3 regions of the Acinetobacter sp. 161(2023) genome follow, and region 1 is predicted to be linked to each of the others. Evidence: predicted binding sites of a transcription regulator. Region 1 holds the regulator's gene; each other region holds the start of a gene.
The links. The regulator PhoB, encoded in region 1, activates phosphate uptake and scavenging genes when phosphate is short. The targets are predictions, from matches to a motif close to TGTCATNAANCTGTCATAA.
Positions count from the first base shown of each region.

Region 1 (10,868 bases):
TGGATATTCATATTGAAGGTCCGATGGTCCAAGCCATGATGTTTGAAATTTTTGTATTGGCAATTGTAAATGAACTTTATTTTAGCCGTATTAAAAACGATGACGTATGGGCTGAGGGCGAGCGCCGTTTAAAAGCCAAGCTTGAATTGGTTCAGCAATATGAAAAAACACAAAAACCGAATGACCCGCCATTCTTAGTTTCTGATTTTGGTACGCGTCGCCGTTATAGCTTCGTATGGCAAAAACATGTTGTGGCAGCCTTTCATAAAACAGTACCAAATGTGTTCCGTGGTACAAGTAATGTCCTGCTTGCAAAAGAGCTAAACATTACGCCAATTGGGACCATGGCTCATGAATTCCTACAAGCTTTTCAGGCACTTGATGTACGACTGCGTGACTTTCAAAAAGCTGCTTTAGAGACGTGGGTTCAAGAATATCGTGGCGATTTAGGAATTGCCCTAACTGACGTTGTTGGTATGGACGCTTTCCTCAGAGATTTTGACTTGTATTTCGCGAAACTCTTTGATGGCTTACGCCATGACAGTGGTGACCCTTACGAATGGGGCGATAAGGCTTATGCGCATTATCGTAAATTAAAAATTGATACTAAAACCAAGATGCTGACTTTTAGCGATGGTCTTAATTTGCCAAAAGCATGGGAATTACATCAATACTTTAAAGATCGTTTTCAGGTGAGTTTTGGTATTGGAACTAATTTGACTAATGATATGGGCCAAAAGCCGCTCAATATTGTGTTGAAACTAGTCGAATGTAATGGTCAGTCGGTTGCAAAAATTTCTGATAGTCCAGGTAAAACCATGACCGATAACGATACCTTCCTGGCTTATTTACGTCAGGTTTTTGAAATCGAAGAACTTGAAGAAGCGGTTTAAGTAAAAGTAGTTTCGCTATTTTGTGTTTTTAAAAGTAAGAATGCTGATATCTGATTTTCTGCTAAAGAGTTGCAGAAAATCAGAGTTTGTTAGATATAAGCTTATGCTAATATGAAATTAAGCTGGTATAAAAAGAAACCATGACGATGACACTCCCGGATTTTAAACTCGATTTATTAATAGAAGCAGAAGAATTAGTGCCTTATCTAGGCAATGAATATATTCGCATTGTAGATTTGAGCCGTGCTTCTGTTTATGAGCAACTTCATATTCCGCATGCTATTCACTTACAACCTAAATGGTTAGTGTCTCAACACGAAGAAGCCACTGGCATTTTGCCAGATGAAGCAGGTTTACAAGCACTGATTGAAAAATTGAATATTTCACCTAATCATCATGTTGTGGTCTATGACGATGAAGGCGGAGCATGGGCTGGACGTTTAATCTGGAATTTGCATTGCTTAGGATTTACCCGTACCAGTTTAATTAATGGCGGTATCCATGCATGGTTAGGAGCGGGACTGCCGACTACTACCGAAATTGAAAAACTTCCGAAGGTTGATGATTTAATCCAAATTGATTTATCGCATGCTGCTCAGTTCCGTGTGAACTATGAAGAACTACGTAAACAAGTCGAGCAAGAAAATATTCAATTGTGGGATTGTCGAACGAGTGATGAATATAGTGGGGTCCGTTTAGCAGCGCGACGCGGCGGTCACATTCCAAATGCGCTCCATTTTGAATGGAGTACTGCACTTAATCGTCAAAATCATCTAAAATTGCATCCGCTTGAACGCACGCGGCAGCGCCTTGAACAACTTGGGTTCGATTTACAGCAACCTGTAGTTGTGTACTGCCAGTCACATCACCGTTCTGGTTTGGCCTATATTTTGGCTAGGCTCTTGGGCTGGGAAGCCAAAGCCTATGATGGTGCGTGGAGTGAATGGGGCAATCGCCTCGATAGTCCTATTATTACTGGAGAATCACCGTCGTGAGTTTCACATCTCGATTAAAAAAAGAATTATTTATTAAGGCACAAAACCTTGTACCACAGCATCAATTGAGCCGTGTGGTAGGTAAAGTTGCTGCGAGTGAAAATCCAGTTGTGAAAACTGCTGTTATTCATGCATTTAAAACCAAATATGGGATTGATTTATCGATTGCTGAACAAGGCAACGCACTAAAATATAAATCTTTTAATGACTTTTTTACTCGTGCTTTAAAAGATGGCGTGCGTCTCGTTGACGAAAATGCAGATAGCATTGTGTCACCTGCCGATGGTGCTATTTCTCAGATTGGTAAAATTACTGCGGGTGAAGTATTTCAAGCAAAAGGCCAAAGCTTCTCTGTAGAGAAACTCATTGGTGACCCACAACTTGCTCAGCCATTTCAAGAAGGCGAGTTCGCGACAGTCTATCTATCTCCACGCGATTACCACCGTGTACATATGCCGTTTGCAGGTACATTAACTGAAACTTTGTATGTACCGGGTGAGCTATTTTCGGTAAATCAGGTGACTGCTGAAAATGTACCGGGACTATTTGCCCGTAATGAACGCATGGTGTGTTTGTTCGATACTGAACTTGGCCGTATGGCTGTTGTGTTAGTGGGTGCAATGATTGTTGCTGGTATTGAAACTGTGGCGACAGGTAAAGTGAAACCTTCAGGTCGTATTGAATTACAGCATCATCAGTTAAAGCTAGAGAAAGGTGCTGAGCTTGGACGTTTTTATTTAGGTTCTACCGCAGTTATTTTATTTGAAAAAGATAAGATCGAATGGGAACGACGTTTTAAAGCTGAGTCTGTGGTTGTAATGGGCGAGCGCATGGGCCACACGATTTAACTCATAAATAAGATTTTAAAAGAGAGCATTTGCTCTCTTTTTTTATTTATATTTCTCTAATTAATTATATTTTTAAATATACTGTTTGCTAGTAAATAAATTTTTAATTCCCTATAAATATTTAATAAGAGAATAAAATGACCTTAATTCCTTTTTTAACTATTTAGTCCAACCAGATTTTTTGAAAATAGCATTACCTTGCTGAGACGATAAGAACTCTACAAAACGTTTAGCTTCAGCGTCTTTTAAACTATGTATGGTTAAGGCAACACCTGTATCACGATAGACCACCAGCTCTGGTTCAATAGGTATAATTTGCCCAACATCTGGGTTACTAACTCCCCAAATATTAAAAACTAACCAAGCATCATAGCTACTATTTTCTTCCCAGTTTTTCTTGGCAATACCCGTATTGGCTGCATAGGTGGCAATATTTTTTCGAACAGATTTGGTTAATTGAATATTGCCTGATCTACCAGCAATATCCTCCCACATACCTACCTGACCTGCACCGTGAGTAACTAAAACTTTAACGCCAGATTTAGCTAGATCTTTAAATCCTTTAATATTTTTAGGATTTCCTTTGCGTACTAAAATAGCTGCGGGACGTAAATACAAAGGTTCTACCGAGTCTTTTATAATTTGCTCAGAAAAAGCATTTTCAAAATCCGACATCATGGCTTCGGAACCACTATATATAACATCGGCATCTAGTTTCGCTTGGTCAGACCATTGAGAAGTAGGTCCAGACGTTACATAGACTGCTATACCCGTTTTATTGGTGAATTGTTTGGCTGCTTCTGACATTGCGGGTGCTGGCCCACCAGAACCATATACCTGTACGTCTGCAAAACTATGGATGGGGAGAGAACCAAGAATAAGGCAAATCAGGTAGGGTATAAATTTATATTGTTTTGACATTTTAATCGCTATAGTAATGAAGAAAATATCAGCATATATTTTTTATTATTGAAATTTGATTAATTTTTGCAACGATATTTATAATACATTTCTTTAAAATATATTTTAATTAGATTTTAAGTAGCTATATATAAATGTAAATTATTTTGAGGTGAATATAAATATAGAAGTTTTTATGGTAATTTATATTTTATAAATTAATTATTTGAATAGATGTATTGTAAATAATAGAGGAGTAATCCCTTGATTAGAAAAAGTAATTTTCTTTTAAAAATTTTATTTAGCAGCGCTTGTTTGGTGTCTGGCTCTGCTATGGCTGCTCCAATTACAGATTTGGGTAAGCAAATTGTGAGCGACAAACCGGGTTCAATACTGTCTATAGCACAGCAAGATGTAACGAATTTATTTCCTCACGCCGATCAGCGTTTGTTAATAAATTATCGTAGTCGAGGTATTCAGGGCGAACCTATTGTTGCATCGGCTTTTATTTTATTACCGAAAGGAACACCTCCAAAAAATGGCTGGCCTATACTCGCTTGGGCGCATGGTACGACTGGAGTTGCTGACACCTGTGCACCTTCGGGTGATTATGTTGGTGGGCCAGTTCATTCATATCAAGAAGTTGCTTCTAAAGCTTTAGATGGTTGGCTTGCACGTGGCTATGCAGTTGTTGCACCTGATTATCAGGGCTTAGGTACACCGGGTGGGCATCCCTATATGAATGCAAAGAGCCAATTGCATACGGTGGTCGATGCAGTGCGTGCATTACATTTGCTTAAGCCCAAGAGTTTTAATAAACAGTGGTTGGTGATGGGACATAGTCAAGGCGGGGCTGCGGCAATTGCAGTGTCTGCCTATGGTCAAAAAGATGCGCCTGAACTGGATTTAAAAGGGGCAATTGCTCTTGCGCCAGGTGGCTATCAATATGAGGGCATCGCAGAATATGTGCGGAGTAATCCAAACCCAGAACCTAGTGTGGCAGCATTTTTCCCGATTGTGTTATTAGGAGCACAAGCAGCAGAACCAAGTATTGTTCCTGAAAATTTAGTCAGTCCAGAAATGAACGCAGTACTGACTCAAGGGCGCAGTCGTTGTTTATCTGAACTTCAATCTGATTTGAAGAAATCTCCTTCTAGCATATTTCGATCTGATGCTGATTTAAAACCTCTTTTGGCTTATCTAAAACAACAGTCCATTGAAAATCTGGTGCCTACCGTGCCATTAATGATTGTTCAAGGTTCTAAAGATCATTTAGTCGACCCTAGAGGGACATCTGCTTATTACCAGCAGCTATGTAAATTAAAAAAACCAACCATCTATCAAACGATTGATGGCGGAGATCATCGCGATGCATTACGCCAGAGCAATACTTTTGCCACTAAGTTTTTAAATGTAATAGAGAAAAACCAAAGTAAGTCGTATTGCTCGACTTCTAAGTAAATTGGTTTAAATAAAAAGCCGACTTTTCGTTAGTCGGCTTTTTATTTAAAAGGAGGTGACTTTAGGTCATGTTATACAGTCTTTCTTTAGGGAAAACTGCAGTAAAATCAGCCTTCGTATTCACGTCCATTTTTGCGCCATTTTCCATCAGCACCTTTATTCCAGTCTGGGGCTACAGCTGAGCCTAATGCTCCTGAGCCTTCTCGTGACTCATCTATATAATCAATTTTATCAATGTTCACAGTATCTTCTCGATCTTTATAAACTCTGCTGCGCAACAGTATTGTACGTTGGTTCCAATCAATACTTTTAAGTTCTCCCTGTTCGCAACGTTGATTTATTGAACCACCAAAATGTCCCCAAACCATTAAATACTTGCCCATAGGGATGCGTCTTAATTGATCATCAATAGTTTCTATATAAGGTTCTTCTTCGATTGGCTCAAGTGATTTAATTTTATCAAAAGAGATTAGTCCAATTGATTCACCTTCTATGAATACTCGAATTGATACAAGAATAGTCTGTTGATCTTTATCAATATGAAGAACTTTTACTTTTAATGATTCTCCATTTTTCAAACCAAGAATAAAGCAATCAGTTATTTCTGCATTCTTCGATATTATTTCTACAGGGTTAATAGTCATTTAAGCCTCGCTTAATTATTATGTTAGCTGTTCTTATGGGTTAAGTTTTTTGTAGCGATTTAATAATACTAATTTTATTTAAAAATGAAAGTGATTTTTAAAATTGTTGAATTGTTAATTTAAAATAGTATTTTTTATTTTAACTGTTTTTAAATTATCAATGACATTGATTATATATATTGTATAAATTGGGTGGTCTTATTTTTTAAAGTACAGTTAGTATATCTATTTCATAAATTCTGATCTATGAAATAGATATGAGAGAAAAATGTGATTTATTAAATAAATTATATCGGTTAATTATAAATAGTATCTGATTTTATCAATGACAAAAAAATCAAATTATGTCCATAATAACTTATATATAAAAATGGCTAAGTATCTTTCACTGCGTCTATTTAATATCCACCCTTTGTGTGAAATGAATACTTTTTAAGCCATGTTATATAGTCTTTCTTTCGGAAAAACTACGGTAAAGGTTGAACCTTCATTTTCTTTAGATTGCACATCTAAATAAGCACCATGTTGCATCAGCACGTGTTTTACAATCGCAAGACCTAAACCTGTACCACCTGTTTGGCGACTACGGTCGCTGTCAACACGATAGAAGCGCTCAGTTAAACGTGGTAAATGTTTGGGGTTAATCCCGATGCCTGTGTCTTGTACGCTAAAGTAAGCATGTTCACCATCATCATGCCAGCCAATCGTAATAGTTCCACCTTTTGGTGTGTATTTGATGGCATTGGTAATTAAGTTACTAAACGCGCTGGCGATTTCCATGTCAGAACCAATCAGGTCACAGTGGCTATCAATGTGTAAATTAAGCGTGTGTCCATAATCAGCATTGTAGGCCTGAGCATCATCAAAGAGTTGATTCATTAAGCTAGGCATTTCAATAATCTGATTTTTTGCAACTTTTTTATTATTTTCTAAATTTGATAACAGCAGTAAATCATTCACCAACGCATTCATGCGCTTGGTTTGTGACTGCATCTGATCAAAGGCACGTTTCCAGCGCGGACTAATATCTTCCTGATCTGTAAACGTTTCGATATAACCACTCAGTACAGTTAATGGCGTACGAAGTTCGTGAGAAATATTATCGACGAAGTCTTTACGCATTTGTTCAAGGTTGTGCATACGAGTCACGTCGTAAGCCACCAATAAGCGACTTTCTCCACCAAACCGTGTGAGTTTGACCTGTACATAGCGGTCATCATCAAAATTTGAGTGAAGTTTAATCCCGTCGGGTGCCTGATCAATATTGTTAAAATATTCAATAAAGGTCGGCTGACGTAAAATCGTTAATAGATTTCGGCCGCGGTCGAGGGGGCTGATCCCTAGCAAACGTTCAGCAGCAGGGTTCCACCATTCGATTTGATGTTGGTCATCAATTAAAACAACGGCTTCAGCAAGTGCAACTAATGAAGACTGTGCTCGGTCAATTAAACCGACCATTTCGGCTTGAACAATTCGTTCTTGGCGCTGAGCGCGGTAAACATTAAATAATAATGCCCCCCAAATCCCATTAAGATTTGGAGGAACGTCATAAGGCTTATTCGCAATCCAGTCATTGACCAGATATAAAGAACGCAACTGGAGTGTAAAAAACACCACGAAGGCGATAAAAATACAGCTCCAGAAATACCCAAGGCCTAAACCGACTAAACCAGCAATAATTAGAAAAAATAATAAAAGCCGTAAATCTTGTTTGGCAAACGTCCATAAACTACTGTAGCGGGAAAGTTTTTGTTCACGTACCTGTTCGGGGACGGGGTAGGGTTCATACATAAATCTTGGTTAACCTGCGGCTAAATCTGCGCGTGTTGAGAAACGGTAGCCAGTTCCACGCACAGTCTGAACAAATCGGTCAACACCAAACGGTTCTAAAACTTTACGCAAACGGCGAATGTGCACATCGATAGTGCGGTCTTCGATATATACATTACCGCCCCACACCTGATCGAGCAACTGGGCACGCGTATATGCACGCTCTGGATGGGTCATAAAAAACGCAAGTAAGCGATATTCAGTTGGACCCATTTCTAAAATATTGTTGCCAAAGCTAACACGCTGGCTTACAGGATCAAGAATTAAACCATTGGCATCAATAGTTTTTTCGCCACTTAATGCATTAGCACGACGCAAAACTGCCTTAATACGAGAAACCAGTTCACGTGTTGAGAAAGGCTTAGTCATGTAGTCATCAGCACCTGCGTCAAGACCTTGTACTTTATGGTCTTCTTCTCCGCGGGCAGTCAACATAATGACTGGAATTTCTGATAGATTTTCATCTCGTTTTAAGCGGCGACATAAATCGACACCACTTACGCCTCCAGGTAACATCCAATCAAGCAAGATAAGCGCCGGACGTTGGTCGACGATAATTTGATGAGCCTGTTTGGCATCTTCTGCCTGTAAACACTGAAAGCCTGCCATGTCCAAAGAAGTATGGATCATTTCACGAATAGGAAGCTCATCATCGACAATTAAAATATAGTCATCTTTCACAGCGCAATATCCTATAGATTTAACGGTGAACCGTTTTGTAGTTATGACAGGCTTATTACAAAGATTAATTATGACAATTTCATTGCAGAAAAGTCTATAAAATTAAATTTAGCAATAATTTGTGACAAAACTAAGGCAAAGGTATGACCAAATTATGACATGAAGACTTTATTTTTCTTAAAATCATTCAATAGCTTATCAATGAAGTAGCTTAACTGGTTTTGCACATTTATGGCTGTCAAAAAACTTTAATATTATTTTGAAACTTGCGCTAATAAAGATAAGAAAACGATACGGCATGCGGTTAAAACCTGCTCAAGCGACTGTTCAAACCCTCCCATGACCCATCGAATCGCAATTTGAGTGACATATCCATTTAATCCAGTTGCGATTAAAGAGAGCTCATTTTCATGGTGTTGAATTTGCGGCATGGTCAGCATAACAAAGGCTTGAATCATGCGATCAAATTGCGCAAGTGTTTCTTGAATGGTGGCTTGATTATGTAACTCTTGTACCAAAACTGCGTCAACATAGACAATACGAGCCAATCTTGGGTCTTCTTTTAATGTCGTCAGTAGTGCTCGTAATCCCGCATCGACCATTTTTTCTGGATCGGGCGTCGCTTTAATCACGGCCTGCATTAAGTTTTGCTGTAATTCTTCAATCATTTTTAAAAAGATGGTTTGAAATAAATCTTCACTCTTCTTAAATGATTCATAAAAATAGCGTTCTGTGAGTTTTGCCTCTTGGCAGACATCTTTGACCGTCACGGAAAAAAAACCGAGCGTTCCGTAAGTCGCGATACCCGCTTCAATCAGTTTTTCTCGGCGTGCCTCTTTACGTTCAGATAGAGATAACCCTTTGAACTGACGTTCTTTACTCACACTTTTTGTTTTCTTTTTACTGGTTGAGTCGTTAGTCGCCATAAATAAGTCGTTTCCTAAAGATTGGTTTCCTAATTTATAGGTTTTGGCCAAATATGCTTACTATGATAAAGCCCTCAGCAGAATTGTGCCATTCTATCTGAAATTACAGTGTACTATATTGACAATGGATATTGTCAAAATTATATTAAAGATGTCTAAGCTGCACATGCAATGAACCGGTTGTGCAAATATCGAAAAACAAAGGATGGACAATGAAAAATTTTAAAAACAAAGTCGCTGCAATTACGGGCGCGGGTTCTGGCATTGGGCAACAGTTAGCAATTCTTTTGGCAAAACAGGGCTGCCATCTTTCGTTGAGTGATATTAATGAGAAGGGATTACAGCAAACCGTTGAGCTTTTAAAACCGTATAGCACGATTACTGTTACCACTAAAAAGCTTGATGTGTCTGATCGTGAAGCGGTAAAGCAGTGGGCCCAAGAAACTGTTCAAGATCATGGATCAGTTAACCTGATTTTCAACAACGCTGGCGTCGCTCTAGGTTCAACTGTCGAAGGTGCGACCTACGAAGATTTAGAGTGGATCGTTGGGATTAACTTCTGGGGTGTGGTGTACGGAACGAAAGAGTTCTTACCTTTCATTAAGCAAACTCAAGATGGCCATATTATTAATATTTCAAGCCTATTTGGTTTAACCGCTCAACCAACTCAATCTGCTTATAACGCGACTAAATTTGCTGTGCGTGGTTTTACCGAGTCATTGCGCCAAGAGTTAGATATTGAAAAAAGTGGCGTAAGCTCTTTGTGTGTACATCCGGGTGGAATCCGCACCAATATTGCTAAATCTGCAAAAATGAGTGATAGCTTGAATAGTTTGGGTATGGACCCGACGAAATCGATCCAAAACTTTGACAAGCTACTACGTACTCCACCTGAAGAAGCAGCTCGTCAAATTCTACAAGCTGTATTAAAAAATAAACGTCGTTTATTGATTGGTAGTGACGCAAAAATTCTTGATGCATTCCAGCGTTTGTTCCCAACTGGGTATCAACGTGCTTCTACCATTGTGACCAAGTTAATGAAATAATTTTAAAGTCAAAAAAAGCCATCAAATGATGGCTTTTTTTATAAGAATTTATTAGTTCTAAATAAGAACTTTGATCTTCTTTTTCTTCCAGATGAATTGGTAATAGAGCCCTTGAATAATACATAAACTCACAAATGCCAAGGCATAGGCAACCCAGATTCCTTTAAGCCCCCACATTGAGCTAAACCAGTAAGCACATGGAATTTCAATAAATAAAATAGCAGAAATATTAAGTAGCATTGGGACAGTCACGGTTCCACTGGCACGCATGATCGATGCAAAAATGGCACCTGCACCAAAGAATAAAATTGCCCAAAGTACAATAAATAAAAGTTGCTGCCCTAACACCACCACAGTTGGGTCGGTAATGAACAAAGCCATTAAATATTTTGAAAATAGATAGCCAAGTGCAATTAAGGTACCTGTAAATAAAAAGTTCATTCCCAAAGCTGTGCGGGTTACTCGTGCTAACAGATCTGATTTGCCTGCACCAATCGCTTGTGCTGCAAAAATTGAAGCTGCAATTGAGATCGACAAGGCAGGGAACTGGATGTAATTGAGCACCTGATTCACTGCACCATACGCTGCTGTAGCATGTGAACCGTAATGGTTAACCAACCCAACAATAACCAAGCCAGCCATTG
Region 1 covers NZ_JAZEYD010000004.1:152,163-163,030, reverse strand. The annotation lists gene pncB (nicotinate phosphoribosyltransferase) at 1-893, shown strand, start outside; gene WA249_RS05155 (sulfurtransferase) at 1,040-1,888, shown strand; gene asd (archaetidylserine decarboxylase) at 1,885-2,736, shown strand; gene WA249_RS05145 (AcfC family putative adhesin) at 2,896-3,657, opposite strand; gene WA249_RS05140 (alpha/beta fold hydrolase) at 3,901-5,097, shown strand; partial or broken gene WA249_RS18940 (hypothetical protein) at 5,159-5,251, opposite strand; gene phoR (phosphate regulon sensor histidine kinase PhoR) at 6,174-7,532, opposite strand; gene phoB (phosphate regulon transcriptional regulator PhoB) at 7,542-8,252, opposite strand; gene WA249_RS05120 (TetR/AcrR family transcriptional regulator) at 8,507-9,178, opposite strand; gene WA249_RS05115 (SDR family NAD(P)-dependent oxidoreductase) at 9,391-10,224, shown strand; gene WA249_RS05110 (MATE family efflux transporter) at 10,282-10,868, opposite strand, start outside.

Region 2 (10,868 bases), on a different contig from region 1:
CCAATCCCAGCCCAAACCAAGCTGACCTATCAGTCGCAACATTTCAGGCAGAAATTTGAGCAATCACATGCTTTAAAAGAGAAAAATTTATCAGGCATTGCTTTACCAGAAGATACATCAATCATTTGGGGTGGAATGCCAGTAAACATGTTTATACAGTTTTCTAATCCCGAAATGAAAGGATTTTCAGTCTATCCTGCACAAGGATTTAAAACAGAGTTATCAAATGATTTTTTACGTCTATGGAAAAGCTGTGAAAGTGATTTAGACATTACTTTAAAGGATCCAAATGACTGGTCATTTAATCCTAAAAATATGAAAATAAGAGGTTGTAGTATCAATATCCAAGAACGTAGTGCATACACCGAAGATTCATTTCATCAAGATGAAGCCGATGAGTTTTTAAGAAAGATGAATCATGCATTACAGCAATTACCGAAACAACAGGACTATCCTGTCATTCAACAGAATGACTAAATAGTTAAAAACAAAACAGCCTGTTCTAAGACAGGCTGTTTTTTTCTCTGCTTAATTAGGCTTTGCCAATTAATCCACGCGCTACGATTTCTTTCATAATTTCATTTGTCCCACCGTAAATACGTTGGATACGGGCATCTACAAAGAAACGTGAAATTGGATATTCAGTCATATAGCCATAACCACCAAAAAGTTGGAGCAAGTTGTCTGCGACCTTCATTTGCATATCGCTACTGAAACTTTTCAATGCCGCAGCCGTTTCTACATCTAGTTTGCCTTCTTGATATAAGGCAACATTTCTTTCATAAAAAGCCGCTGTAGCAAGCTCATCAATTTTTGCTTGTGCTAAAACAAAACGAGTATTTTGGAACTGTGAAATGGGGTGACCAAATGCTTGGCGCTCTTTTACATAAGCGGTTGCCAAATCAATTGCACCACGAATTGCACCAATTGCAGTAGATGCAATTGCGGTACGTTCACGAGGTAACTCTTGCATTAAATAAGCAAAACCTTGCCCAGCTTGACCAAGTAACTGGTTTTTAGGTACTTTCACATTGTCAAAAAACAGCTCAGATGTGTCTTGAGAATGCAGGCCGATTTTGTCTAAATTTGTGCCTTTCTTAAAGCCTTCCAGATGTGTATCTGCTAATAATAATGACACACCTTTTGCTCGTGCTTGAGGATCAGTTTTTACTGCAAGCACAACAAGATCAGCATGTTGTCCATTTGAAATAAATGTTTTTGAACCATTTAATAAATAGTGATCGTCTTGCAAAATGGCACTGGTACGCATTGATTGTAAATCTGAGCCTGCCCCAGGTTCAGTCATACCAATTGCACCAACAACTTCACCTGTTACCATTTTCGGTAACCAGTATTGTTTTTGCTCTTCTGTCCCGATATGTAAAATATACGGTGCAGCAATTTCAGAGTGACAAGAAATAGCTGTCGATAATGCACAAAAACCGGCACGTGCAGATTCTTCAACCAGCATTAATGAATAGTAAGTTGGAACCCCATAACCACCATATTCTTCTGGAATATCCACGCATAAATAGCCATTTTCACCCAGTTGATTCCAAACTGAACGAGGCATGATTCCTTCGCGTTCCCATTGGTCGTAGTGTGGCGCAATATGCTCACCCATAAAACGTTTAAAATTATCACGGAATAATTCTAAATCTGCATCGTATGCCAACATAATATTTTCCTTCAGCTTATTGTTTTATCTAATCTCATGCTGTGCATGCTAATCATTTTTTTCACAACTGTCATGGCTTAGCTGCTCATTAATACTGTACTTTTCAGTCAGCCAATAAAAAGGAAGCCTGAGCTTCCTTTTTATTAATATTTATTTTTAGTGAGATGCTTCAGCAGTTATACTTTTCTGCTCAAGCATTTTTCTATCCACTTCTTCTGGATTATTTAAGGCTTCATTTAATTTATCTTTATCCAAAGCCCCGACCCACTTAGCAACAACAATCGTTGCTAGAGAGTTACCAACAAGGTTAGTTAAAGCGCGTGCTTCTGACATGAAACGGTCAATACCTAAAATCAATGCCAAACCTGCAACTGGAATATGTCCTACAGCAGATAAAGTCGCTGCCATCACAATAAAGCCAGAGCCAGTTACACCCGCCGCACCCTTAGATGAGATTAAGAGTACTAATAACAAAGTGATTTGATGTTGAATATCAAGCTGAGTATTCGTTGCCTGAGCAATAAAGATTGCTGCCATAGTCAAATAAATTGACGTTCCATCAAGGTTAAATGAATAACCTGTTGGAATAACCAAACCGACTACAGACTTTTCACAACCTGCAATTTCAAGTTTACGTAACATACGAGGCAAAACAGATTCAGAAGAAGATGTACCAAGTACAATTAAAAGCTCTTCACGAATCAGGCGAATCATTTTGAGGATACTGAATCCACTCATACGACTGATTGTACCCAAGATCAAGAAGATAAAGAGTAGACACGTAATATAGAAGCAGAGAATGAGTTGCCCTAATTGTACGAGTGAACCAACGCCATATTTACCGATGGTGAATGCCATTGCACCAAATGCACCAATCGGAGCCAGTTTCATGACCATATTCACAATGTTAAAGAACACATGTGCAACTTGGTCAATAAATTTTAAAACTGGACGTCCAGCATCACCTAACTTATGTAAAGCAAAACCAAAGAGAATTGCAAAAAGAAGGACTTGTAAGATTTCACCAGTTGCAAATGCGCCAACAACCGTATCTGGGATGATGTGCATTAAGAAATCAATGGTAGATTGTGACTCACCAGAACTGACGTACTTTTGAATGCCCGAGGTGTCTAGAGTTGTAGGGTCAATATTCATCCCTACACCCGGTTTAGCAATGTTAATTACAACAAGACCAATCAGAAGTGCAATTGTTGAAACAACTTCAAAGTACAACAACGCGACGCCGCCAGTTTTTCCGACTGACTTCATGCTTTCCATGCCAGCAATACCGCTCACCACTGTACAGAAAATAACGGGTGCGATGATCATCTTGATCAAACGAATAAAGGCATCACCTAATGGCTTGAGTTTCTCACCTAAACCTGGGATATGCTGTTCAACACCATTGACAATTTGCGTTGTGCTTGGGGAAAAATGTCCTACCAAAACACCCGCAATAATCGCAATAATCACTTGAAAATAAAGTGATTTATAAATCGGTTTTTTAGCCATAACTTTACTTCAATCTATATTTCCAAGTCCGTTGGAAATACCAAAATGAAACGTCTATTCTTTACGAATACACAGCCCTAACCTTTCACATGAACACCGCAAAAGGGAAACGGTTCTTTGTAAACAAAAAACCTTCCTACTACCTCAATGAAAACAAAAAAAGCTGTTTTCTAAAACAGGAGAATACCTGAAGTTTCTAACCACTTTGAGTAGTTAGAAATAACCTCTTACTTTTTCAATAAAAAGCTGAAGATATAGGAGAATCACAGAAAATTATGATATGAGTGCTCAAAAAAGCACGAGAAAGTGTACTCGAATTAAATTATGATTCGGTTAAATTTTTGGCTAATACGCGCAAAAAACACTCATGTGGTCCTAAGACTTTAGTATAAGAAACACTTTTGATATTTTTTCAGCTACGTTTTATGTCATATTGATAAGTACTTGTAGACATTTCATTTTGAGCTGCCTACCCCCTTATTTTTACTGTTTTGAATTACCATGAATACTAAACGTAATATCTATAAAGATGCTGAACATCCCTTTGCTCAATATGTCCGTATTTTAGGTAAGGGGAAAACCGGATCTCGATCACTGAGTTATGAAGAAGCCTATCAAGCTTTTACCATGATTTTAAAAGGTGAGGTTCTTGACGTTCAGTTGGGTGCTTTTTTAATGCTGCTTCGAGTTAAAGAAGAATCTATTGATGAACTCGCGGGATTTGTTCAAGCCACTAGAGATCAACTCAATTTTCAGCCATTAGAGGTTGACTTAGACTGGTCATCTTATGCTGGTAAGCGTAAACATTATCCTTGGTTTTTATTAGCTGCCCTTACGCTTGCTCATCACGGCTATAAAATCGTAATGCACGGCGCTTCTGGACATACGATTAACCGAGTCTATACTGAACAAGTTTTGGAATATTTAGATTATAAAATTTGCCATTCTGAACAAGAAGTACGTACACAACTAGCAGAGCAAAATTTTGCCTACTTACCTTTAGATGTGATTTCACCAGTTTTAAGTGAACTGATTTCTTTAAGAAATGTAATGGGATTACGTTCGCCCATTCATACTTTAGCCCGCTTAATCAATCCTTTTAATGCTAAAGCTACCTTACAAGCGATATTCCATCCAGCTTATAGAACCTCTCATCAGCATAGTGCACTGCGCTTAGGCTATCAAAATAGTGCAGTTATTAAAGGTGAAGGTGGTGAGTTTGAGCGAAATCCAGATGCAAAAACACTCATTTGTGGCATTAAAAATGGTGAACTCTATGAACATGAGTTGCCAAAGCTCACACCTGAACGCAGTCCAATTGAAGAAGAATTAGATTTAGCAACTTTTAAAGAAGTATGGGTAGGTCAACAGCACCATGAATACGGTGAAATGGCAGTAACAGAAACCATCGGAATTGCACTATATACCATGGGCGTTGTTGCTAGTTTTGAAGAGGCGATGCAGAAAGCAAAAGTGTTATGGGAAACACGTAAGTCTATCCAAAAAGACTGATACAGCCTTATACACCGTGTCTTTTCGATATTGTTGCATATAGGCAATACTTACTTTTCAAAGATGAAAAGTAACAAAAATCTTTCGTTGAGCAAACAGTACGTTCTTGTACTGTTACTCAACAGGCGACATCCATGTCGCCCACGCGATAGCAAAGGCTAATACGATTTATTCTTTTATTCTAAAATGCGGCTTTAAACAAAACGAATTGGTTTAAATTCTGGCTCGTGTTTGTGATGATCATCTTCACATACCTCACCCTCTTCTTTCGTACCACGGTCAATATAACCACTGCGCTGTTCTTCTGGTAAGTTCTTTAACTCCCAAGCAATTACAGCTTGCATACAAGTCTCACGCTGCTCTTTTGTTAAAACAACGCCATTTGGCCATTTACCAATTTCTACTGCTGTTTTTAAACGCTCTACAATCTCAGGGTTTAAAATAGATAGCATTTGTTCAATATTCATGATTCATCTCTTTGGAAAGATTCAAAATCTTGGTTCCAACCAAGCTTGGTACGGCAGGCCATATAAAAATCATAACCTGGTGGATGCAATAAACTTAGTTTAAATGGATGCTTGCGGATGTGTAAACTATCTCCAACATTGAGCGATATGCTATGTTGACCATCTGCACTCACCATAGGTAACACCCGATTTTCGCGAATAACAATCTTAATTTCGCTTTGACCACCGACGACAATAGGTCGTGATGACAGTGTGTGGGGATGCATTGGAACTAGTGCAATAGCGTCCATACTTGGATGTAAAATTGGGCCACCGCCTGACAATGCATAGGCCGTTGATCCGGTTGGAGTTGAAACAATTAAACCGTCACTATGCTGGCGATAAACATATTGGCCATCAATATTGAGCTCAAAGTCAATCATATGAACCGATTTACCCGAATGCAAAACGACATCATTTAAAGCAATTGCATCATAAATGACTTCGCCATTTGTTCGCACTTCCATTTCAAGTAAGAAACGGCGATCAAGTTGAAAATGTCCTTGAAGGACTTGATCAAGTTTAAAAATGGCTTCTGAAGGTTTGATATCAGTTAAAAAACCTAATCGTCCACGGTTGATACCAATTACAGGGGTATTGTAACGGACCAAAGCTCTTGCCGCATGGAGTAAAGAACCATCACCTCCAACTACAATAACTAAATCAGCAACTTCACCTAATAAATGACGGCTTACTATCTGTGCATGGTCATAAGGTACTAATTCGGCTGTTTCCTGATCAAAAAGGGGGTTCAAACCTAAGTTCAACAAATGATCATGAATTAAACAGAGTGTTTCTACAACTGATGATTTGTCTGGTCGACCGATTAACCCGACGTTTCTGAAGGACTTATGTGAAATTTGCACGAATGAGTAAGCTCCGCTGCGATACTTGCCTATAATAACATTAACCTGATTAATTTAAAAAAACATAACTACAAGATGCTGTAAAATTCAATCTAACTTTTCCAATTATTCACAGTTTTATCATTGCAAATTGATGACAAGCTATCGCATCATTACAGACATTGTTAGGGTTTTATCTCATTTTTATGAAGTTTGAACGTGGTATCGGTTTCTTTGCACTAATCTTTTCCATTTTGGTCATTGGTGCTTTTATTGCTCTTAGTATCTATCTGATTCGTTTAGATAATATTATCCGTGAAAAATTTGAAGGACAGCGGTGGGATATTCCTGCCAAAGTGTTTGCACGACCTTTGGAAATTTATAACAACGCGCCTATTACTCAAGAAAATTTCACTCAAGAGTTAAAACTATTGGGTTACAAAACTTCAAGTAATTATGACAAGTCTGGAAGTTACGTTGCTCAAGGCAGCAATATGTATATTCACACACGTGGTTTTGACTACGGCGACAGTGTTGAACCTGAACAAGTCTTAGAGTTAAGTTTTGCAAATGACCAAGTTGCTGATGTTCGAAGTACCAAACCTTCTTCAACCGGCGTTGCACGCTTAGAACCGCTACTCATTGGAGGAATTTATCCTCAACACAATGAAGACCGTTTACTCATTAAATTGAATAATGTTCCTAAACCACTCATCGAAGCTTTAATTTCTACAGAAGACCGCAATTTTTATCATCATCATGGTATTTCAATTCGCGGTACTGCTCGTGCTTTGGTCAGTAATGTTACTGGTGGAAAGCGTCAAGGTGGCTCAACCCTGACTCAACAATTAGTTAAAAATTTCTATCTCACTCCTGAACGCACATTAAAACGTAAAGTGAATGAAGCATTAATGGCTTTACTCATTGAGCTACATTACAGTAAAGATGAAATTTTAGAAGCCTACTTAAATGAAGTAAATCTGGGCCAAAATGGTAGCTACTCAATTAATGGCTATGGTTTGGCTTCACAATTTTATTTTGGTTTACCATTACGTGAGCTTAATGTTGCACAACAAGCTTATTTAGTAGGATTAGTGCAAGGCCCTTCTTTATATAACCCTTGGAAAAACCCTGAAGGTGCAAAAAAACGCCGCGATACCGTGTTAAATAACATGCTCGTGATGGGTTATTTAACTCAAGCCGAATATGAAACTGAAATTACACGTCCTTTAAATGTCTTAAGTAAACCAAGTTTAGGTCCTGCAAAATTCCCAGACTTTTTAGATATTGTGCGTCGTCAATTACGTACAGAGTATCAAGAAAGTGATTTAACCAATCAGGGCTTACGTATTTTTACGACCTTAGATCCAATTACTCAAACTCAAGTTCAAAATGCGTTTAAAGCTTCAGTAGATCGTTTGGCTAGTAGTAATCCATCTCGTTTGAAAAATTTACAAGGCGCTGTACTGATTGCACATCCTGAAAATGGTGAGCTCGTTGCAGCGGTGGGTTCTACACAAGATTTTACTGGTTTTAACCGCGCTTTAGATGCAAAACGTCAAGTGGGTTCTTTGTTGAAACCTGTGATTTATTTAAGTGCTATTGAATCTGGACGTTATAACTGGGCAAGCCAAATTGATGATGCTCCGATTAGTGTTCCTGTAGATGGTGGTAAAAGCTGGACACCAAAAAACTATAGTGGTGGTGGACATGGCGTAGTGAGCCTGAGTGAAGCATTAGCGAACTCATATAACCTTTCTGCTGTACGTTTGGGTCAAGAGTTTGGTCTATCTACATTTACCAATAATTTAAGAAAGTTTGGTGTTGAGTCAACAATTCCTGCCTACCCTTCTATTTTCCTTGGGGCAGTCAATATGTCACCAATGGAAGTTCTAGGAATCTATGAAAACTTCGCTACAGGCGGTTTTAAATATCCAACTCGTGCGATTCGATCTGTCGTAGATGCCAATGGTCGTCTGCTTGACCGTTATGGTCTTAAGGTGCAACAGACGATTGATCCATCTGTTGGCTATATCATGAATTATGGTTTACAACAGGTGATGTCTTCGGGTACTGGCCGTTCAGCCTATAGTAGCTTATCTCCAGCTTTAAAATTGGCGGGTAAATCAGGTACAACTAACGATACACGTGACTCATGGTTTGCAGGTTACTCAGGTAATCATGTGGCTGTCGTGTGGTTAGGTTTAGATGACAACAATGTTACTGGTCTAACAGGTTCATCTGGTGCATTGCCAGTGTGGACTAATGTAATGAAACAGTTACGCCAAACGCCTGTGAATCTACGTCAACCAGACACTGTACAGTGGCAATGGATTGATCGTGCATCAGGTGATTTATCTGCGCAGGCTTGTAATGGTGCTATGTATATTCCGATGCTAACCCATACGGTTCCACATCGTGCGACACCATGTGCAGCGCCTTATTATCAAGTTGATCCAACATATACGCCACAAAGTGATAACACAACGCCAGCTTCTCAACCGGATAATACCGATAGCTATATTCGTGATAGTGAAAATCAGATGCAACAAGATCTGTCAAATAACTCACATGTGATTTCAAGTGGTAGTTATAACAACTAAGTGTTAACAGGAAAGTAGGATATGTTTAAGAAAGGTGTTTTTTATATTGGTGCTGTACTTATGGTCGGTTGTACAACTTTGCCTGATCATTCTGAGTCCAAAGAGAAAACACCAACTCCACCTGTAAAGAAAAATACGGAAACGCCAACGGGTGTAAAAATTACACCTTATGAGCATCCGGAAATTCAACGCAAAAATTTACAGGTCATTGTCCCACAGCAAAAGAAGCTCCAACGCTTTAGTGATGATGGAAGTCAGTTACCTGCATTTAAAGTCTTAATGCAGAAAACTGAGCAGGCTTACAGAAATCAGCAATGGTCAGAAGCTGAACGTTATGCGCTTCAAGCACAGCGTTTAGCGCCCCAAGCAGCTGAGACTTATTTATTTCTTGCACTTACGGCAAATCATAAGCAGCAATATTCTAATGCTGAGTCTTTAGCACGACGTGGTTTAAGCTTTGCTCAGAGCCAAGCCATGAAAAAACAGCTTTGGCTAACCATTTTAAAAGCTGGACAACAACGCAATAATCAAAAAACTGTTCAAGAAGCACAACAAGCATTAAAAGCTCTCTAGCTTTTAATGCTTGTTTATTTTCTTATTAAAAATTACGAATGCCTGCTAAGCCATATGCACCATGCTGCTGTGCAGTAGGTAAATCATCAGGATGCACTCCCCCCAATCCAAAAACTGGAATTTGGCTATTTTGGGCTAGATCAGCGAAACGCTCCCAGCCTAATGCCGCGGCTTCTGGATGAGTCATTGTTGGCTTTACAGGACTAATAAAAACAGCATCACAGCCAATCTGCTCAGCCTGCTTTAAAGAAACTGCATCATGACAAGCGGCAATATGACGTACGCCCACTGTTAAATCACCCTTATGCAAATTCATAAGCTGAGATTGTTTTAAATGAACGGTCTTTATCTGTTTTTTTAACTCAAGGTCCAATTGCTGCCAAATATCTATATTAATGATTAAGTGTGATAACTGATTTTCATCTAAAGCACTTAATTGTTCTAAATATCTCTGATCAGAACCATCTTCTTCTATACGCCAATACAATAAAGTTTCACTGTTATCTACAGATGTAAGCATATTGCTGATTTTGATGAAATGAGGCCAATAGAGTCGCTTTATGATGTCTTTATTGGCTTTTGGAAAGTTTAAGTGAAGTAACTGTTCCCTTGTGTACCATGCCCATGGTTGATGAATAAGATTTAATAGCTCATCAGGCACATAACTATGGAATAAATGTAAATTGACAATAATGTCATCATACTCATGGTGAATATAATCAAATTGATGCCAATCTTTTAAACCAATACCCACTTCTTCATAGATTTCACGGCGACAGGCTTCTTCGGGTGTTTCACCCTGCTCAACCTTTCCTCCCGGAAACTCATGCTTTCCACCTTGATGCTGCTGCTCTTCGCGCCATCCAATTAGTACTTTTCCACGATGGATCAAGATTGCTATAGCGACATCGACGATTGGTTTGGGCATTTTTTACTCTCTAAAGTTTTTCTCAAGTGTAAGCAAATTTTATCATTTTATAAAATCTTAAAAATCTCATTGACAGACCTATTCGATAATGATTATCATTTAAATCGTTCAATAACATACCACGGAGCACAACAAATGAACGCACCTTTTAGCTTATTCACTCGTAACAATGAAACAGCTCACGCCTTACCAATGTTACATTCTAATAACCTTTTTGCATTAGGCCGTGAAATCCGCATTATGCATGCTGGCGAGGAATATCGTTTACGTCTCACTCGCAACAATCGTCTAATTTTAACTAAATAAAAAATACACTCGCGTTTCAATAATATTCGTGGGAAAACAAAAAATGGATAGCATGGGTAACCATGCTATTTTTTATAAAGGAAGATTAACTTCCACCCTTAAGCCACCCTGTTCAGCATGCATAAAATGTAATTCGCCATTATGCAATTCAATAATTTTTCGTGTAATCGAAATTCCCAACCCTGAACCTTGCTGCTGAGTGCCTAATACCCGGAAAAAGCGCTGTCCTAAACGTTGCAATACCTCATCATCTACACCATTTCCCGTATCTTCTACAGAAATCTTAATGTGCTGTTCATCTTGATTAATCTCAACATGAATAAAGCCTAAAACTGGGCTATAACGAATGGCATTATCAAATAAATTTCTAAAAGCAATAAACAGTAATTCTTCATTCGCAAACGT
Region 2 covers NZ_JAZEYD010000014.1:103,497-114,364, reverse strand. The annotation lists gene WA249_RS14530 (hypothetical protein) at 1-477, shown strand, start outside; gene WA249_RS14525 (acyl-CoA dehydrogenase family protein) at 533-1,678, opposite strand; gene WA249_RS14520 (dicarboxylate/amino acid:cation symporter) at 1,835-3,190, opposite strand; gene WA249_RS14515 (glycosyl transferase family protein) at 3,692-4,702, shown strand; gene WA249_RS14510 (YeaC family protein) at 4,897-5,169, opposite strand; gene WA249_RS14505 (NAD(+) kinase) at 5,166-6,074, opposite strand; gene mrcB (penicillin-binding protein 1B) at 6,260-8,656, shown strand; gene WA249_RS14495 (tetratricopeptide repeat protein) at 8,678-9,229, shown strand; gene WA249_RS14490 (NUDIX domain-containing protein) at 9,255-10,157, opposite strand; gene hemP (hemin uptake protein HemP) at 10,293-10,463, shown strand; gene WA249_RS14480 (sensor histidine kinase) at 10,536-10,868, opposite strand, start outside.
Region 2: the regulator PhoB is predicted to act here: its motif matches at 6,195-6,213, upstream of WA249_RS14505 (NAD(+) kinase).

Region 3 (10,868 bases), on a different contig from region 1:
ATTTGTCGAACGTAAAGAACAGTAGAATTAATATATTTATCTTTAATATGCCCCAAAAAGTTGTGTTGATTTTTGCGAAACCATGCTGCGTAATTAAGGCGTTTCTCTAAACTGTCAGCTTCAATTAAAGGATTTACTGGGATTTCACCATATTTAGCAGACAGCCAATCAGTTATTTTCGTTAATGCAGTGATATATGTTCTAGAGACTTGTTTACTATGAGGTAACCAATACAGGCCCGAGGGGTCTAAGCCATCGTTCCCAATAGTTCCAGTATATAATCGACTACTAAAACCTTCGAATAAAGACAGGGGAGTAGCAAAACAATTAATATTTGCATTCATATATTCCAACAAAAGTTTTGATGCATTTACATATTGCGAAAGAGTTGCATAACTTTTGCCATTTCTTTTTAATGTAAGAATATATTCTAAAAGTGGCATGAGAACTTGTTGATTTTCGTCCAACAGAACTGGTATTTCAAGATAAACACCAGAATTATCCTCTACTATTTTAGCGATTATTTTTACCATCTATATACTTATCCACTTAAACTAAAAGTTAAGAAAAAAAGCAGAAAGTACGTAAACATTGATAAAGTTATTAATGTCTCATAGAATAGAAATGTCTTGCTACGGCACGTAAAAAGACAAACCTATAAAGACTCATGTTGGCGCATGGGTCTTTATACTTTCTGCATCAAAAACTAATCTATAGCTTTCTGACACTTGATACCAAGTTGTACAGCAATTTTGTGACTTTCACCACGCCGTGGGATTCTATTATTTTTTAGAATCCGATAAACAAGGTCAGGAGAAAAGTTATTTTCTCTTGACCACTCGGCAATAGATTTTCCTGAAATTAAAAAATCATCTTTTACTTGCTTAATAGATTTGAGCATTTTAGATAAACTCTGAATAAATTTGATCAAAAAATATCGAATATAATTATTTAAGTCAAGATAATTAATATTAATTAAATGATTAGTTTTATTTAAATATAATATTTATTAATTGTTTTGTTTATATTTTTAATTATTATTTTTTAAATATTAAATTAGATTTATTATTTCATAATTACTAGGATAGTAATTACTTGTGTGTAGATTTTATATTTATATAATTTTTACTAGTAATATTCATTGAAAAATTTACATTAAAAGTAAGAAATAATCTATAAATAGTAAAAAAGATCCCTGTTAGGGATCTTTTTTAGGGGTTTTATATATTATTACCAACTAGTAATAACATTAGCCCTTTTATTTTAGATATGAATTGAATGTAACTGATTAGAAGTTATATTCGATACCAGTACCAACAACTGTTTGTTTGTCGTTATCACTCAACCAGTCACGTTTTTGCTGAGCAACAATGCCGTAGAAACGAGCTTGTTTGTTGATTTGGTAATCAAGACCTACACCGTATAAGTCAATTGTACGATCTGATAGACCACTTACTTGTGTTTGAGCAGACGAATATTCTGCTTTCACTTTAAGTTTGGTGTTCGGGATTTTATAAGCAGCTGTTATTGAATAAGCTTCTTCTTGTAAATCACGGTAAGCTTTACCAGCTTTATCAACTGATCCATCAGTTTTGTATGTTTGACCATATGCAGTCAACTGATCAGTAGGTTCAGCGTGTTGCCATAAAGCGCCAATTACAAGACCTGTTTTTGCGATGTCATATGAGCCTGTTACGCGGTAAGCATCTGTATAAATATCTTTCAGACTGTAAGCCGCATATTTACCTCTAATACCAAAGTCACCTGCCGCAGCAACTGCTAAGCCAAGATCTTTGTTTTCATAACCAAGCGCAGTTGATACAGAGTCAAAACCATTATTTTTACTGTCTTTACCAGTTTCACCTGCTTTATTATCAGTAGTACTTTCACCAGTTTGAGCCATGATGTTGAAAGTTATACCAGCTAATAATTTAGGGTCTAATTCAAAACCAATTACGTTATCTAAACGGTTTTCACCATACATGATATTAGTAATATCTAAACGTGTATCGTCATTAAAGATATCTTGGTTATTACCAGCAGCAGTTTTAAAGTAAGAATCGTATTTACCTACTTTTAATGTACCAACGCCTTCAGTTTTTAAACCGATAAAACGGTTACGAGCGCTAAGATCACTATCAGAACCTGAACCATCAGTGGAAATTGCCCACTCAGCTAAATAAACAGCAGACAGCTTGTCAGTTAATTTCTCTTCGCCTTTTACCCCAATGCGAGAAGCGTTTGAGTTAATTTCGGTAACGTCACTTTTTCCATCGAAATTTTTATTGTCAACTTGGTTAATAGAAACATTCAGTTTGCCATACAAAGTTGGCGCTGCTTGCACCGCGTTTATGCTCAAAGTTGCAACTGCGGCAGCGAGTAGCAATTTCTTCATTGAGATTTCTCCAAAAAGTATTTAAAAATGGCATATGCCTAGTTAACTATTTATTTTGTAGTTGACTTGTGTACAAAAAATTACAAAAGCTCACCAACTTGCTAAGCAGTATCGGTAAATTTTGTGACAGGGGCGTGAAAAATAAATGACAGTTTTATGACAGCTGGAATTTAGAAATAAATTAGTTATATTAATTTTTTATAGTTTTTAGACGAAAAAAAAACGGAGTTTTAACTCCGCTTTAATACATTAAAAATCAAAGAGCTGCTTTAATTTTTTCAGCTAATGCTTTGATTTTTTCTTGATCTCCTAACTCTACAGCATGGCGTCCAAGTTGATGCACATTTGTAGGAATAAGATGAAAATGGACATGTGGAACGGTTTGTCCTGCCGCTGCTCCAGAAAGTTGCATTAAGACAATACCTTCTAAATTGAGAGCTTTTTCCATTGCCTTCGCAATCTTCTGAACAATTTGTATGGTATATGCTGCTGCTTCTGGTGGTAAATCAAGGAGCGTTACAGCAGGTGTTTTTGGAATAACTAATGTATGACCATCGGCTTGAGGCATAATATCCATAAAAGCGAGAACTTGATCATCTTCATAGATTTTTATCGCTGGAAGTTCATTGCGTAAAATTTTTGCGAAGATATTTTGATCATCGTATGCCATGTATTATTCCTTTAAAAATTATTTACATTTCAATTCTTTCTGACGCTCTTTAATAGCATCAAGACGTTGTTGCTCTTTGTCAGAAAACTTTGGTTTTGTCGTATGACAGTTCTCATTACCATATTTTTCTTTAGCATCGGGATCTTTAAAACAAAAGCCTTTTGATGCATAAATCAAATTATAATCGTCTTGCAATTTCTGACATTCTTGCTCAGGTGTTGCAGCTTGAACGCTTAAACCAGCAATGCTCACCATGCCAGTAAAGACTGCAACCATAAATTTATTCATGAGCGTTTCCTCAGTTAAAGGTATGAACCTGTACTCAATATAAGGTTTATTACTAATATTTCAATGACTATTAATTACTCAAGTGTTATTTTGGTTGATAAATTGTTCACAAAATAAATAAAAACCTTAGATATCAATATCTTATAAAAATCAAATAAAAACATAAACTTAAGGTGAATTTTATATATATTTCCAGAATTTGATTCCTAATTAATTTACTTTATTTCTTAATAAAGATAGAAAAATATACTCCTTCATTTGCTAAATAAGCGATTTAAACTTGAAAGGAGGTTAATAAAAAATATTAATGACATTAGAAAGATAAAAAGTGTGATAATTGTCACGCTTTTTTTGATTATGAGTTAAGTAGAATTCACTGGATCTATTTTAAACTAGATGGAAAGGGACTTTTCCTTTTGATTTGTAAAATATAAATAAGTCAAAATTAATCTTAGTTTACAATTTAATTGAAAGATGTATTGATTTTACATATTTTAGTTTCTATTATATTGTCCTTAATTGCTGCGTTTGATAGTTTTTTGTTTTTGTAGCCCATTTCTATAATTGAAATGGGCTTTTTTTTATAAAAGTTATTTCGAAGTATATTAATTTAAATCTATATATTGAGACGTAATTGGCTTTATATTTAATTTGTGTGACTGGTTGTGCGGCTTACTTTCTTGTTTACTATTTTGGTTACTTTTTACTCTAAGCTGCTTACATATAGCAATGTTATATTCATTATACTTCCTTAAAGGATCTGATTATTCATCGGAGACAAAATTAAAAGGAAATAGGAAATGCCACAGTTTTTACTCATTGCTGAAAGAGTTTATAAAAAATCTGAAGAAGATAAATTTTTCTCAAAAGATATTATTGAGCATCTAAATAGTTTAATAAATATGATCAGACAAGAGATAAAAGGAACTCCATACAGACTAAAATATAATTTTATTGATTTTGAAGAATGCTTAAATAAACCTGCCGAGGAGTGTGCAGTTAAGCTCGATATTAGCTTAATGCCAGCATTTAAGAATAAGGGTGAGTACATTATGTGGTTGGCAAGTTTCATTGAAAAAATCACTCTAGGAGGAAGAGAAAATTTTCCTCCGCTTGCAAATACTTTGCTGCCGAGCTGTATACATACCAATCCTTATTTAACAAAAATGGAACAAACTAAGATTGTGTCTGAAAAAAGTGCACAAATGATTGTTAATTACTTTAAATCACCTGATTACAAAAAAATTATTCACGTACCGACATAACGTCAAGCTTTCTAAAATTTCACAAATTTAGTGTTTTAGACTATAAAAAAGTTTCATAGAAATGTGCTTACTTTAAATAATGGGGTTTTCACATCATCATTAGTCACTTTGTTTTAAATAAGCATCTTCAGTACTTACTGTTTGTTTGCTTATTGGAGCATCCAGAAAATATCAATATTTAATCGCTTTAATGAGCTTTCTAATGTGCAGGCAGAGTCAGCAATACCACATCCTTAAATTTGCGTTGAACGTTCAGCCAACCATGCCGCCAGTTTTGGCCAAAACTCCAGAGCACTTGCTTGACTCGACATTAGGCCTAAATGACCACCAGGGATGAGAGTAAACGTGACATCTTGGCTGCTTGTCAATTGACTTAATGGAGAAGCAGCGTCAGCAGTTACCAGTTGATCACTACGACCCGCGCCAACTAAGAGGGAACAATCTATATTTTTTAATTCGATTTTCTTATCTTTTAACTGAATAAAGCCGCGTTTTAACGGATTTTGTAGCCAGACATTAAACAACATGTCCTGATTAATGCCACCCGGATAGTCAATCATATTATTTAAAAAGTTACTTAGGGTGGCATGCTCTTGTACAAATTGTAGGTTATCAAGATTTTTTAGCAATTGCACATGTCCATCTAACCAACCTTTAGGATCAAGAATTTTGAAACCTAATGAATTTAAAATTCCGGGACTATGAATCAGACGTTTTGGCAATCCAGAGTAAATACGTTCCTGAATCTTCTTATTGCGACTAATCAAATGGTTTATTGTTTGATAGAGCTTACCAATATGGCCAGATGCATAACTATCTATTGGGCTACCAAGAACAATTAAATTTTTAATATGGTTGGGTTGGTTCAGAGCAGCATATAAAGTAACGAATATGCCTGCCATACTCCAGCCATGAAGCGAGATTTGCTCACTTCCCGAATGTGCGCGAATGAGTTCTATTGCTTTAGGAATGAAATCTTCAATAAATGATAAAAAGTTAAGATGTCTATCTTTAAATTTTAAATGTCCCCAATCGACTAAATAGACATCGAAGCCCGCATTTTGAAAGTACTTAATAAGAGAACGATAAGGATATAAATCATATATCGCCATATTAATTGCGAGTGGGGCAACAAACACTAAAGGCTCTTTAAATTTTTTTTGTGTTGCTGCGTAATAACGAATACGCGTTTGATTGAATTCGCCAATCACCTCAAATGGAGTGCTTTGTGACAGAACCAATGTTTTTGAATGAAATAGTCGGGCAGAAAGGTGCTTGATTTGACTTTGTTCAGAGACAAGGGACTTTATGAGTTTCATCTTGCTTTGCCAACTATTTACTAAAGTTGAATAAAGTCTAAGCGATAATTTTAAGGTTTACCTTGACCTTAAATACCTTAGACACTCAAAATGATGATAGTTTTTAGTACATGACCAGTAAAGGCGAACATTTAATGAACCAGTCTGATGATTTAGAATACCAACTTGATACCTTAGCCATTCGTACCGGACATACTCGTAGTTTTGAAGGTGAACATGGCGAACCGATTTTTTTGACTTCATCTTTTGTATATGAAAATGCGGCTGAAGCTGCAGCAAAATTTTCTGGTCAGGTTCAAGGAAATATCTATTCTCGTTTTACTAATCCGACTGTATCGATGTTCGAAAAACGTTTAGCAGCTTTAGACGGTGCTGAACGAGCTGTTGCGACAAGCTCTGGAATGGGCGCGATTTTGTCAGTTGCTATGGCATATCTAAAAGCCGGTGATCATGTTATTTGTTCAAGAGCAGTTTTTGGTTCAGTTGTTGCCTTATTTGAAAAATATATTGCTAAGTTTGGTGTAGATATTACATTTGTTGATTTATGTGATTTGAATGCATGGAAAAATGCAGTACGTCCAGAAACTAAACTTCTATTTGTTGAGTCACCATCTAACCCTCTAGCTGAAATTGCAGATATTCCAGCACTTGCTGATATTGCTCATGCAAATGGTGCATTACTGGCGATTGATAACAGTTTCTGTACACCTGTTTTGCAGCAACCATTAAAATTTGGCGCAGACCTTGTAATCTATTCTGCAACTAAATATTTAGATGGGCAAGGGCGCGCATTAGGCGGCGCTGTGGTCGGTAATCATCAGTTATTAGAAGAAGTTTTTGGTGTTGTTCGTACGCTTGGACCATCAATGAGTCCATTTAATGCATGGGTTTTCTTAAAAGGTTTAGAGACCTTGCGCTTGCGTATGAAAGCACACTGTGAGAGTGCTCAAATTCTTGCAGAATGGTTAACTACTCATGAAAAAGTAGAAAAAGTTTATTACGCTGGTTTGCCAACTCAAGATGGTCATGAACTTGCTGCTAAACAGCAAAGTGGTTTTGGTGGGATTGTTTCTTTCGTTGTTAAAGGCGAACGTGAAGGTGCTTGGAAGGTAATCGATAATACCAAGTTTATTTCTATTACGGGTAACTTGGGCGATGTGAAGTCAACAATTACACACCCTGCAACGACTACACACGGCAAACTTTCTGTTGAAGCAAAAGCCGCAGCAGGCATCCAAGAGGGTTTAATACGTGTATCTGTGGGCTTAGAAGATATTAACGATATTATTCGTGATATCTCACGTGGTCTCGATCTAATCTAATTATCTCGATCGAAATAGCTATCTTGTTCATGAAACCATCTCTTTAATCGAGATGGTTTTTTTATTTAAATGTTATTCAAATTTCAGAATTACAATAAAAAACCTACATTTTTATTCAAATGAGAGCTAAGAGCACAGGTTATAAAGAAATTAAATTTAATTAAAAGAAATGTGAGTTTTAAAATGCTTAAGCCTATTGCTATCGTTGTTGTAGTGGGGGTAATCGGGGTAGTGGGTTACAAATTGCTGACCAAACCGAATCAGAACCCAGAAAATGAGACAACCTTGTTGATTAACAATGCAGAGAAATCGGTGCAAGAAGCAGATAAATCTATTCAAGAAGCAAATACTTCCTTTAAAAAAGTTCCTCTAACTGAATATAAAACAATTGATAAAGGGTTACAGGCATCTCAATAGTGATTCAAATTTTTATAAGACTTTTTAATGTCTAACATTTAGGTATTTATGAAGTGTGCCTAAGTGTAAGCATGTTACTCATGTAGCTATGTGAAATAGAGCGAGAGATACTGATAGAAAACATTAGTCTATTGTGTCAGAATTACGGATTAATTTGAGTTCAAAGCACTAATCTGTATGTATTTTAATCGCATAGGTTGGTTCAATGAGATTAAGTTTTTATAAAGTATTACCAGATAACGAATAATACTTTAAAGATTTGATAGAGATACGGAGTAAAGTTATGAATATCAATATGCTCATGCAGCAAGCGCAGCGCATGCAAAAAGATATGGAAACAAATATAAAAAAGGCGAAAGAAGAGCTTGCTCAAACTGAAGTTCACGCAGAAGCTGGTGGCGGTTTGGTTAAAGTAACCATGAATGGTCGCTATCTTGTAAAACGTATCGAAATTAACCCTGAATTACTTCAAGATGAACCAGATATGATTGAAGATTTGATTGCTGCAGCGGTAAATGATGCTGTACGTCAAGCAGAAGTTATTTCTGAAGAAAAAATGCAAAAAGCGAATTCTGGTATGGGCTTGCCACCTGGCTTAGCGGGCATGTTCTAAGGAAATTCTGTGTTTAGTGATAGATTTGAACAACTCGTTCAAGCTTTACGTATATTGCCTAGCGTTGGTCCGAAGTCGGCTCAACGTATGGCATTACATCTTTTGATGAAAAATAGAGAAGGCGCGTTTGCATTAGCCCATGCTTTACATGAAGCTTCAAGTTATATTCATGAGTGCAGTGTTTGCCATTCTTTAACTGAACATGAAATTTGTGATATTTGTGCCTCAACTGAGCGAGAAGATCAACTATTGTGTGTAGTTGAATCACCAGCAGATGTCATGGCGATTGAGCAAAGCGGAAGTTTTCGTGGTAAATACCATGTTTTAGGCGGGCATCTTTCACCTTTAGATGGTATTGGCCCAGAAGAAATTGGTATTCCTTATCTGATTCAGCGTTTAAGTCAAGGCAAAATTGAAGAAGTAATTTTGGCAACAAATGCGACTGTAGAGGGACAGGCGACCGCTCATTATTTGGTAGAGGCGACTAAGCACTTACCCATACAAATGACACGTATTGCTCAAGGTGTACCGCAAGGTGGTGAACTGGAGTATGTAGATAGCCATACCTTAAGTCAGGCAGTTCATAATCGTATGAGAATGAAATAAGCATTTCGATGCTTGTTTCATTAATGCTATATAAAATTGAATCAGATTTATTAATTTAGCTATATAAAGGCAAATATTATTTTGTCTTTAATTACAAAAGATCTTTTAAATAAAATATGAAAGCCCATAAGAATGAAAAAGATCTGATAGATTTTAAACAATGTATATTTGGAGTTAACTTTAAAAATATAAATAAAAGATCAAAAAATTATCTATTTTCGAAAAATTGTTCAAAAATAGAGTATTCAAAAAGGTTTAAGTGGTAATTTCCTACTTCTATGTTATATATACCAGAGTTCTAAGCACTCTTTGCATTTACTTGAGAAAGCATGTTTCAGTTTATCCAACAGCAAACCGATTTGGTTGATGTTCTGCAAAAAATGGATCAATGTTCGATATATGGACTTGATACAGAATTTATTAAGGTTGACACACTTTGGCCTAAACTTGGAGTATGCCAAGTCAATGTAAATGGCAATGTCTATCTGTTGGATGGTGTTTCATTAGATTTAAGTCAGTTTTGGAAAAAAATATTTCTCGCACAGCAAAATATTTTTCATGCTTGTGGAGAAGACATCGATTTAATCTACCATTACGCTGATCAAGAAGACTTACTTAATGTGTTTGATACTCAAGTGGGTCTTTCTTTCTTAGGCCATGGACTACAAGTAAGTTACCAAGGTGCTCTAAAGCTCTGTCTCGACATTGACATTGAAAAAGATCAAACAAGATCTGATTGGTTGGCTCGACCTTTATCGCCTCAGCAACTCTGTTATGCGGCAAATGACGTTCTATATATAATGAAGTTAGCGCATCATATTCAAGAACAGCTTAAGCAGAAAGGGCTTTATGACTATGTTCTTGAAGATTGTAGTAGTTTAACTAAAGAAATTATTAGTGAAACGCCTACAGAGTTACTCTATAGCGATGTTGGTAATTATCGTCATTCGCGCCGTCAATTGATGCAACTACAAAATTTAAGTGAATGGCGTGAATACATTGTTAAAGCGACGAATCAGCCACGTAGTTTTATTCTTAGAAACTCAACCATGATTGATATGGTCGAAAAGAATCCACGTAATAATTTTCAGCTCTCGCAAGTTAAAGATATTCGCCCAAATGTAGTCCGTGAATATGGAAAAACGATTCTAGAATTACTTAAAGATTTACCTCATGAAAGTGAATGGCCAACCAGAATTGCCAAACCTTTTAAAGTAACCTCGAAAGAAACTTTAGATAAAATGGATATGGTGCTTGCCCATGCAATAAGTGAGACTTCTATTCCTAAAGAAGTATTACTTAGAAAAAAATGGCTAAACGCAATTCATCAACATGTTCTTTCTCAAGGGGATGAACAAGATTTACCTGATTATCTTTTGGGTTGGCGTTACGAGCTATTAACTCAACCATTAATTCAGTTATTTCAAGAAGAAAAAGAAAGTCTATCCATTTAAAATGATTTGATCGTTAAAATTTTAAAGCTCATCTTCGTGATGGGCTTTTTTAATTAAAAATAGTAAATAGTTTAAATTGAGTAGTTTTTGTTTAAAATAATAGGTATTCAATGTTAATAGTTAATAAAATGAATAGTTATATTAGTTATATTAAATAATCAACTTATTTTAAAAGCTAGTAAAGTGATGAATCGAAGAGGTTTTAATTTGTAAAAGTGATAATGAATTAAATTAACTGATTCAATGAGAAAAATTCAATTGATTAAACATACAGGTCTGTATATTCTTGGATACAAGAAAAACAATTTCAATATAAATAATATATAACTATAAGTTTGTTTCGGTGCAGAAATAAGAAAGCCAACCCAATTGGGTTGGCTTTTTATTTTTAATGCTAGAACTCAGTTAAAATGTCAGTAGGTTATAAAAAGTTAAGTATTAATATTCTCATGATTTTTTGTGAATAAACCTGAAAGTTCAGCTACAAGTTCTTCAGATTTTTGAAAAGCATGTTCTAAT
Region 3 covers NZ_JAZEYD010000009.1:44,210-55,077, forward strand. The annotation lists gene gmtY (gamma-mobile-trio recombinase GmtY) at 1-533, opposite strand, end outside; gene WA249_RS10260 (DNA-binding protein) at 707-901, opposite strand; gene WA249_RS10265 (porin) at 1,289-2,395, opposite strand; gene WA249_RS10270 (HIT family protein) at 2,652-3,065, opposite strand; gene WA249_RS10275 (YARHG domain-containing protein) at 3,084-3,353, opposite strand; gene WA249_RS10280 (hypothetical protein) at 4,154-4,618, shown strand; gene WA249_RS10285 (alpha/beta fold hydrolase) at 4,852-5,937, opposite strand; gene WA249_RS10290 (O-succinylhomoserine sulfhydrylase) at 6,072-7,259, shown strand; gene WA249_RS10295 (hypothetical protein) at 7,443-7,676, shown strand; gene WA249_RS10300 (YbaB/EbfC family nucleoid-associated protein) at 7,960-8,289, shown strand; gene recR (recombination mediator RecR) at 8,299-8,895, shown strand; gene WA249_RS10310 (ribonuclease D) at 9,225-10,349, shown strand; gene WA249_RS10315 (FMN-dependent NADH-azoreductase) at 10,781-10,868, opposite strand, start outside.
Region 3: the regulator PhoB is predicted to act here: its motif matches at 2,539-2,557, upstream of WA249_RS10265 (porin).